DNA from 2 places in the Pradoshia sp. Z6_59 genome. Region 2 is predicted to be linked to the other one. Evidence: riboswitches for the same ligand, from Rfam matches in the RefSeq annotation. Region 2 holds a riboswitch; the other holds the start of a gene.

Region 1 (3,427 bases), on a different contig from region 2:
GGGAAAAGTGTCAATACTAATTCAGATGCTTTTGTCTTTTTTCTTACGATTTGTTCGTGCGATTTGTTCGTGGGAAGATTTCAAGTCCCATAATTCTCAAGTTTCCCTTTAATTACTTCTAGATGATTCAGATTTCCCCAAAAGACACGTTGGAAATAATAACCTTCCTCTCCCCACCTAGGATTTAATCCTTTTTACGGTATGGAATGTATGAGATAGACTTTTTAATACCTGAAACAGAAGTAATAATTTAAATAATGATTAAGATGCTTTCGCCAGATGTTTTTCTTTATAAGACAACCCTTTCCCTAATAGATAAGCACCAATCATTTGCATAACCGTTTTCACGATAATCTGACCAATAATTGCCGCTGGTACAGCTGACCAAGGAATATACCCAGCTCCTAATGGGCTTAGTCCGACAATGACGAACACAACTGAATCTAATAAACCTCCAACCATTCCACTATAAAAGACACGCCAAGCCATCGGCAGTTTTAAACGTGTATAAATTTCTGTATCTGTTGTTTCTGCGATTAAGAATGATAGCGCAGAAGCTGCGACGATAATTAGGGTATCTCCTAATAAATACGATGCAGTAGCTGATAATACTAAGGCTAAGAAAATAAAACCATATGTCCTCTTACGACCAAGTTTATTTTGGACCAAATCACGGAAGATAAATGTTGCACCAATTAAGAACGAGCCCATTGGAATAATGAATATCCAAAATTCAAATGGCGCAAAGCGGGCTGTCAGTACATTTGCCGTTACAATTGATACTAAATAAAATAGAATGCGTATCATTTTGATCCTCCTATATGCTGTTTGGTATGTAAATATGTGTGCATTCCTTGTAGACGCAGCTTACAAGCGGGACACTCACCACAGCCGTCCGCTTTAATACCGTGATAACACGTTAAGGTCTTTTCTTTTACAAAATCAAATGCACCAAATTCATCTGCTAAGGACCATGTCTCTGCTTTGTTCAACCACATTAAAGGTGTATGTATAACAAATGCTTCTTCCATTGATAAATTTATTGTGACGTTTAACGATTTTATAAAAATATCGCGACAATCTGGATATCCACTAAAATCTGTCTCGCAAACACCTGTAATAATATGCTTTGCACCGATTTGTTTCGCTAATACACCTGCAAAAGATAAAAATAATAAATTGCGGCCCGGTACAAATGTTGATGGCAACCCACCTTCCGCACCATCCTTCACCTCAATATCAGCGCGTGTTAATGCATTTGGAGCAAGTTGATTTAGTAATGACATATCTAAAATGTGATGATGGACGTTTAATTCATTAGCGATTTGCTTTGCACATTCAATTTCTAATGCATGTCGTTGTCCATAATTAAATGTCACAACCTCAACCTCTTTAAATTTTTTTAATGCCAAAAACAAGCAGGTCGTACTATCCTGTCCGCCACTAAACACGACTAATGCTTTTTCTTGCTTCATTGATCATTCTCCATTCAAATGAAAAACAGCACTAAGATAGATGCGCTGTTCTTCTTAGTTTTTTATAGAGGGTTGCTAACAACCTCTCCCTTGGCTATAAGGATTTTATTGATATTTTCATAACCTGCAGTTAGCGATTATCAATTTTTTCTGGATATAAATCGTGATTCATTAAACGATAATTTGCTATTTCTTCAAACTTCGTACCTGGACGGCCATAGTTACACCAAGGGTCAATTGAAATACCCCCACGTGGAGTAAATTTACCCCACACCTCGATATAACGTGGATCTAGCAGTTTAATTAAGTCATTCATAATGATATTGACACAGTCTTCGTGGAAATCTCCATGGTTACGGAAACTAAATAAATATAATTTTAGTGACTTACTTTCTACAATTTTTTTATCCGGAATATACGAAATATACATGGTCGCGAAATCCGGTTGCTGCGTAATTGGACAGAGACTTGTAAACTCAGGGCAATTAAACTTAACAAAATAATCCCGGTCTGAATGTAAATTATCTACAGACTCTAATACTTCAGGTGCATAATTAAATGCATACTTCACATTTTGATTTCCTAATAACGTTAAATCCTCTAATCCTTCTGTTTGATGCCGACCAGACATAAATAACCCTCCTTGAATTAGATATCTAATCATTCCAAGGAGGGGCATGCTCTTTTTCTATAAAAATAACTACTTAGAAAGTCAAAAAAGCCACGTCCAATATATGGACATGGCGAGAATGACATGTATCCATAGTTTTTTATAGAGGGTATCCGCTATGAACCTCTCCTGAAATTCTTCAGATATTATTTTAATTATCTCTTATCATACCACACCCATTAATGGATATAAAAGGAAAAATAAAAAAGATAACTGATTGTAATATACTCAATAAAAAATCTCATACTAGTCTCCGCTATAAAGTTATTTACAATCCTTCTCCATAAAATGCTCATCTGACTAGTCCTACTGATTGATGGGATTAATCCGTTTTTTAATTTACGCTGCCATCTATTCTGTTTAAAAACAATGTCCTACTTAAACAACACCACAGAGGGATGGACCATTTATTTTATTCCGCTTGTTGAATCGTTCCTTTTAATACTTTAGGAAGATTAATATTACCATCCAAATATTTTCTTAAGGAAAACATTTTTGGTTCACTATTCTCCCCTACACCAACGATAAGACTTAATTCCTTTGGCAAATAAACAACTGTATGCAATGTTCCAAAGTACTCTTTATAGTAGTTAAAAAATAAAGGAGAATTGCCGTCATTAAAATGACGATACGCTGTTAAAGGAGAAAGTTCCTCTGTTAATAGACTGCTTACATACTCTTTACGTTTTATGGATCCTTGTATCTCTTTCTCATTTTTGTCTTGCAATGTTTTCGATTGAAAATGATTTGTACATATTAACGGAGGGCCGTAATTAAAAATCTGTTTCTGAGGAGAGGCTTCTACTATTACACCTTTTCCGCTCGGATCAGTAATAGAATAATTGTAGCAATATCCATGGGGAAGTATTGAAATAAGGTCGATTGCTTCTTCTATACTAGCACACTGATCCAATAGTATTCTTACAATTGTTGTCGCAAGAAAACCTTCTGATTTATGTTCACTGTTTACAAAATGTAATCCAACAACAAGCCCTTTTTCATTCATCCCATCAAGTCTGCCAATTACCTGCTGACTAAATCCAACACTGGCATAGCCATCAGCTGGTTTAGAGAAAACAAGTCTTGCATCATAAAGCTCAGGGCTAAAATCATAGTTTCGCACATAATAGTCATCCTTTATGAATGCCGTGCAACCCATTGCTGGAAAATTTACATCATAGCCACTATACAGCCTAATGATGGTGTCTAACTCCATATCCAGTCCTTCCGCCAAACCTCTAAGTTCCTCTAAAAGATTCGGTGACATGTCCTTTAGTATTTC
Region 2 (3,427 bases):
TATATTTGTGGTCGTTCCTGGATTACCAACAGGAATAGGTACGATATTGCTATGTTGTATAACGTTTGTGTCAGGTCTTTTGGTAACGAAAATCTTTACGAAGTAATGATTGAATAGGAAGTAAAAGGATTGTCTCGTACAATCCTTTTTTATTTTGTTTCGCCTGCATTGTTAAAACAATTAGATAGATAGGAAAATGTCGTTTACGTTTAGAATATTAAGAATTAAGCAGAGGTATAAATTAACTAACAACTTTACAATAAAAAAATATTGGAGGTTGAATTATGATACAAAAGGGACTGAGGTTTATATTTTTGGCATTTTTTATCTTAGCAGTATCAGCATGTGGAAGTGAAAAAGAAGAGACGATAAACGAGGAAAATAAAAAGAATCATACTACAGAAGATGTAAGTACCGATAATAATGAAGGTACCGATGATAAAGAAACAAAAAATGGCGTGGCAGCAAAAGGAGAAGAGCCATCTGTATCCTCTGAGGTGTATCAAGATCGATTTACTTCTGGTAATATGGGTGTGAAAAAGATACTATATGAAAATTTAAAAATGAATGAAACTAAAAATATTGAAGACGTAATCATTACGTTAGAGGGTATACAGTATGCTGAGATCACCCCAACAGAGGCAGTTAAATCAAAGTTCAAAAATTTAAATGAAAGAGACCGTATAGCGCTTACCCTAAAATTAAAGCTTGAGAACAATTCCAAACAACCATTGATATATCAATCCATCCGTTCTTTTTTAAGGGGGAACGATAATCAAATAATCTATCTTCCAGAAACAAATCTTGAGCCGAGCCAACAAGGAGAAATGGCTGCAGGAACATCTAGTGAAAAGCTTCATGTCTTTTTAATAGACAAGGATTTGTTTTCAAAAACGCGAAATTTAAAATTGGAGTTTGGACCATTCCTAAATAGTGAAGGTAAAGATTTATTTGATGGGAAAAAGACAGAATTTGAAATTCCATTACCGAAGTAATAGCCATAAAAAGAACCGTAATTCTGCTTGTCAGAATTACGGTTCTTTCCCTGTGTTAAATATGTTGCAGATTGTTAAGAATTAATCAAATCTGGAGTCACTAAGAATGCGGCCAATCTCTTCCATATGGCCTGTTTCATCGGAGATAAGATCTTCTAGTTTGACAACTAATTCAGTTAAGCCTAATTCCTCAGCTTGTTTCTTGCGTGTTTCGTAGCGATCTATTGTATCTTTTTCTGCCTGATAGGCAGATTCAAGCATTACCTTAACATCAGTGGTTTGTTTAACTTCTGCTGGTGTTACAGTTGGTGTTCCACCCAATGTACTGATTTTTTCTGCAAGATATAAAGCATGTCCCTGTTCATCGGCTATTTCACCTTCAAAGAAAGGTTTCAGTGTTTGTCTGTATAAACCAGAAACCATTGCCGCATAGCTAGAATACATGATTGATGCAGCATATTCGTTTGCTAGATCTTCATTTAAACCATCTATTAATTCTTTTAATTTTTTTTCCATTCTATAATCCACTCCTTCTATATTCTATAATTCAAATGTACCCTACTTTACTACATATTAAGCATTTTTTTTGTGGCAGGATTTTGAAATGTTCAGGAATATTTTTACATAATAAAAAGCCTGATCCGATAAAGGGCCAAGCTTGGATTATTAAGTCAGATTAATTTTGAGAAATTAATACGTTTATTGAGAGCATACATAATTGGAGCACCAATTGTCATGACTGCTAATTCTCCAGCTGCGGTTGTTGCCCATGCAAACCAGAAAGGAAGTTTCAAAACAATATTTAACTCTATAGCAATTAAGAACATGGTAAAAGTAAAAACGAATGTATTAATAGCCATCCTTGCCCAAATATTGCGGACAAATCGGAAGGTTAGAATGGTGATTGTTAATGCTAGTATGGATTGGCCAACACCAAATATTAAATCATATGCACCCATTGATGAGAAAAAGAGGTTAGAGATAAATACTCCTATCACAATCCCATACATGTATTTTTTATTAAATACAATCAAGTGATTGAACATTTCAGGTACTCGAAACTGAATGTTCGAAAATGCGATTGGCTGTACGATTATAGTGACAGCAATATATAAGGCTGCCAAAACTCCATTTACAGCAAGCGTTCTAATATTCATTTTTTTCTCTCCCTTAGTTTTTTATCGTGGGATGGTTACGAACCACGTTTAGTATTTCCGAAGACACCAAATAATCATAAGCATAATAAGATGCATAGTCAACAAAGGATTGTAGTTGGATCATGGCAAAACATCATCGTATAGTTATGATCGACTGGCATAAATCAATAAAAGACGCCGAGAGAAATCTCGGCGTCACAGATATTTAATCGTTAGTTTAATGACTTGGAGTTAACTTTTTTGTATTAATTGGCTTTATGTCATCCTTTTTAAAGATTGTTTTACGAATCCATGGAAGAACGTAATAGTCTCCACCGAATCGGCCGGCATTTGCACCTGCTACAAGAATAACCATTCCCAGTATGATGTAGAGCGGGTTAGTAGATACTGTTCCGCCAAATAAAAACATAAAATTCATTAATAATCCAAAGAAGGCAGCTGTAGTTGTTAAGACACCAAGCAGTAACCCCAGCCCAACTAGAAATTCTCCCCATGGAATTAGGATGTTGATTAACCCTACGTTAGGAATCGCAAATTTTTCAATGAATGAACCATACATCGGATACAGTGCCCCTCCGTCTGGACCAGTTACAGGATTAGCAACAATATTTCCAAGGAATCCGGATGCATCAAATGCTCCGCCTTTAATTTTCTCAAATCCATGAATCATCCATTCATAACCAAGATACAATCTTATAATCAATAATAGTCCGGAGGCATATTTATTAGTTCGTAACCAATTCATCATTTTAAATCACTCCCATATGGATTTAACTGGCTCTAATCCGCGGTTTTTAGTGCCAGTAACTTTCTATACCTTATTTATATACCATATGCTTGATAATGTGGTGTATTATCCCTGTGTTTCATTTTTTGTACAAAAATATGTGAACCTTTTAAGTTAATACTAAAAACAACTTTACAAACGTGATATTGTTCGTTCCTTCACAAACTTTTACGCAATTATCCATTTTGTGTGGTGTATAAGGATAAAAAAACAATACTCTAAATTAAATGACCTATTTAAAAATTTATATATAAGAGTAAAATATATTTAATGATAAAAGGTTAGAAAGAGAACATTTAAGGAAAATAATAGTATAGGTGTTTGAAGGAGGAATGGGAATGAGCTTACAATCAGTTATTATTGAAGCATTACATGTTAAACCGGAAATAAACCCTAAAGAAGAAATCAAAGACAGAGTTGGGTTCCTAAAAAGTTACTTAAAGAAGAGCGGAGCAAAAGGATTTGTTCTAGGAATCAGTGGCGGTCAG

What was found. Region 2 has a riboswitch for preQ1 ahead of AC4D4B_RS15110 (QueT transporter family protein). Riboswitches for the same ligand answer to the same signal wherever they lie in the genome.
Region 1: it holds a riboswitch for preQ1, as region 2 does, so the genes downstream of both, queC (7-cyano-7-deazaguanine synthase QueC) here and AC4D4B_RS15110 (QueT transporter family protein) in region 2, are expected to answer to the same signal.

What each region holds. Positions count from the first base shown of each region.
Region 1 covers NZ_JBZCPP010000001.1:291,581-295,007, reverse strand. The annotation lists gene AC4D4B_RS01510 (VUT family protein) at 262-804, opposite strand; gene queC (7-cyano-7-deazaguanine synthase QueC) at 804-1,475, opposite strand; PreQ1 riboswitch class I at 1,524-1,567, opposite strand; gene queF (preQ(1) synthase) at 1,606-2,106, opposite strand; PreQ1 riboswitch class I at 2,232-2,278, opposite strand; gene AC4D4B_RS01495 (C45 family autoproteolytic acyltransferase/hydrolase) at 2,558-3,427, opposite strand, start outside.
Region 2 covers NZ_JBZCPP010000016.1:57,386-60,812, reverse strand. The annotation lists gene AC4D4B_RS15125 (DUF368 domain-containing protein) at 1-106, shown strand, start outside; gene AC4D4B_RS15120 (DUF5068 domain-containing protein) at 285-995, shown strand; gene AC4D4B_RS15115 (ferritin-like domain-containing protein) at 1,077-1,511, opposite strand; gene AC4D4B_RS15110 (QueT transporter family protein) at 1,667-2,152, opposite strand; PreQ1 riboswitch class I at 2,160-2,204, opposite strand; gene AC4D4B_RS15105 (DoxX family membrane protein) at 2,370-2,900, opposite strand; gene nadE (NAD(+) synthase) at 3,278-3,427, shown strand, end outside.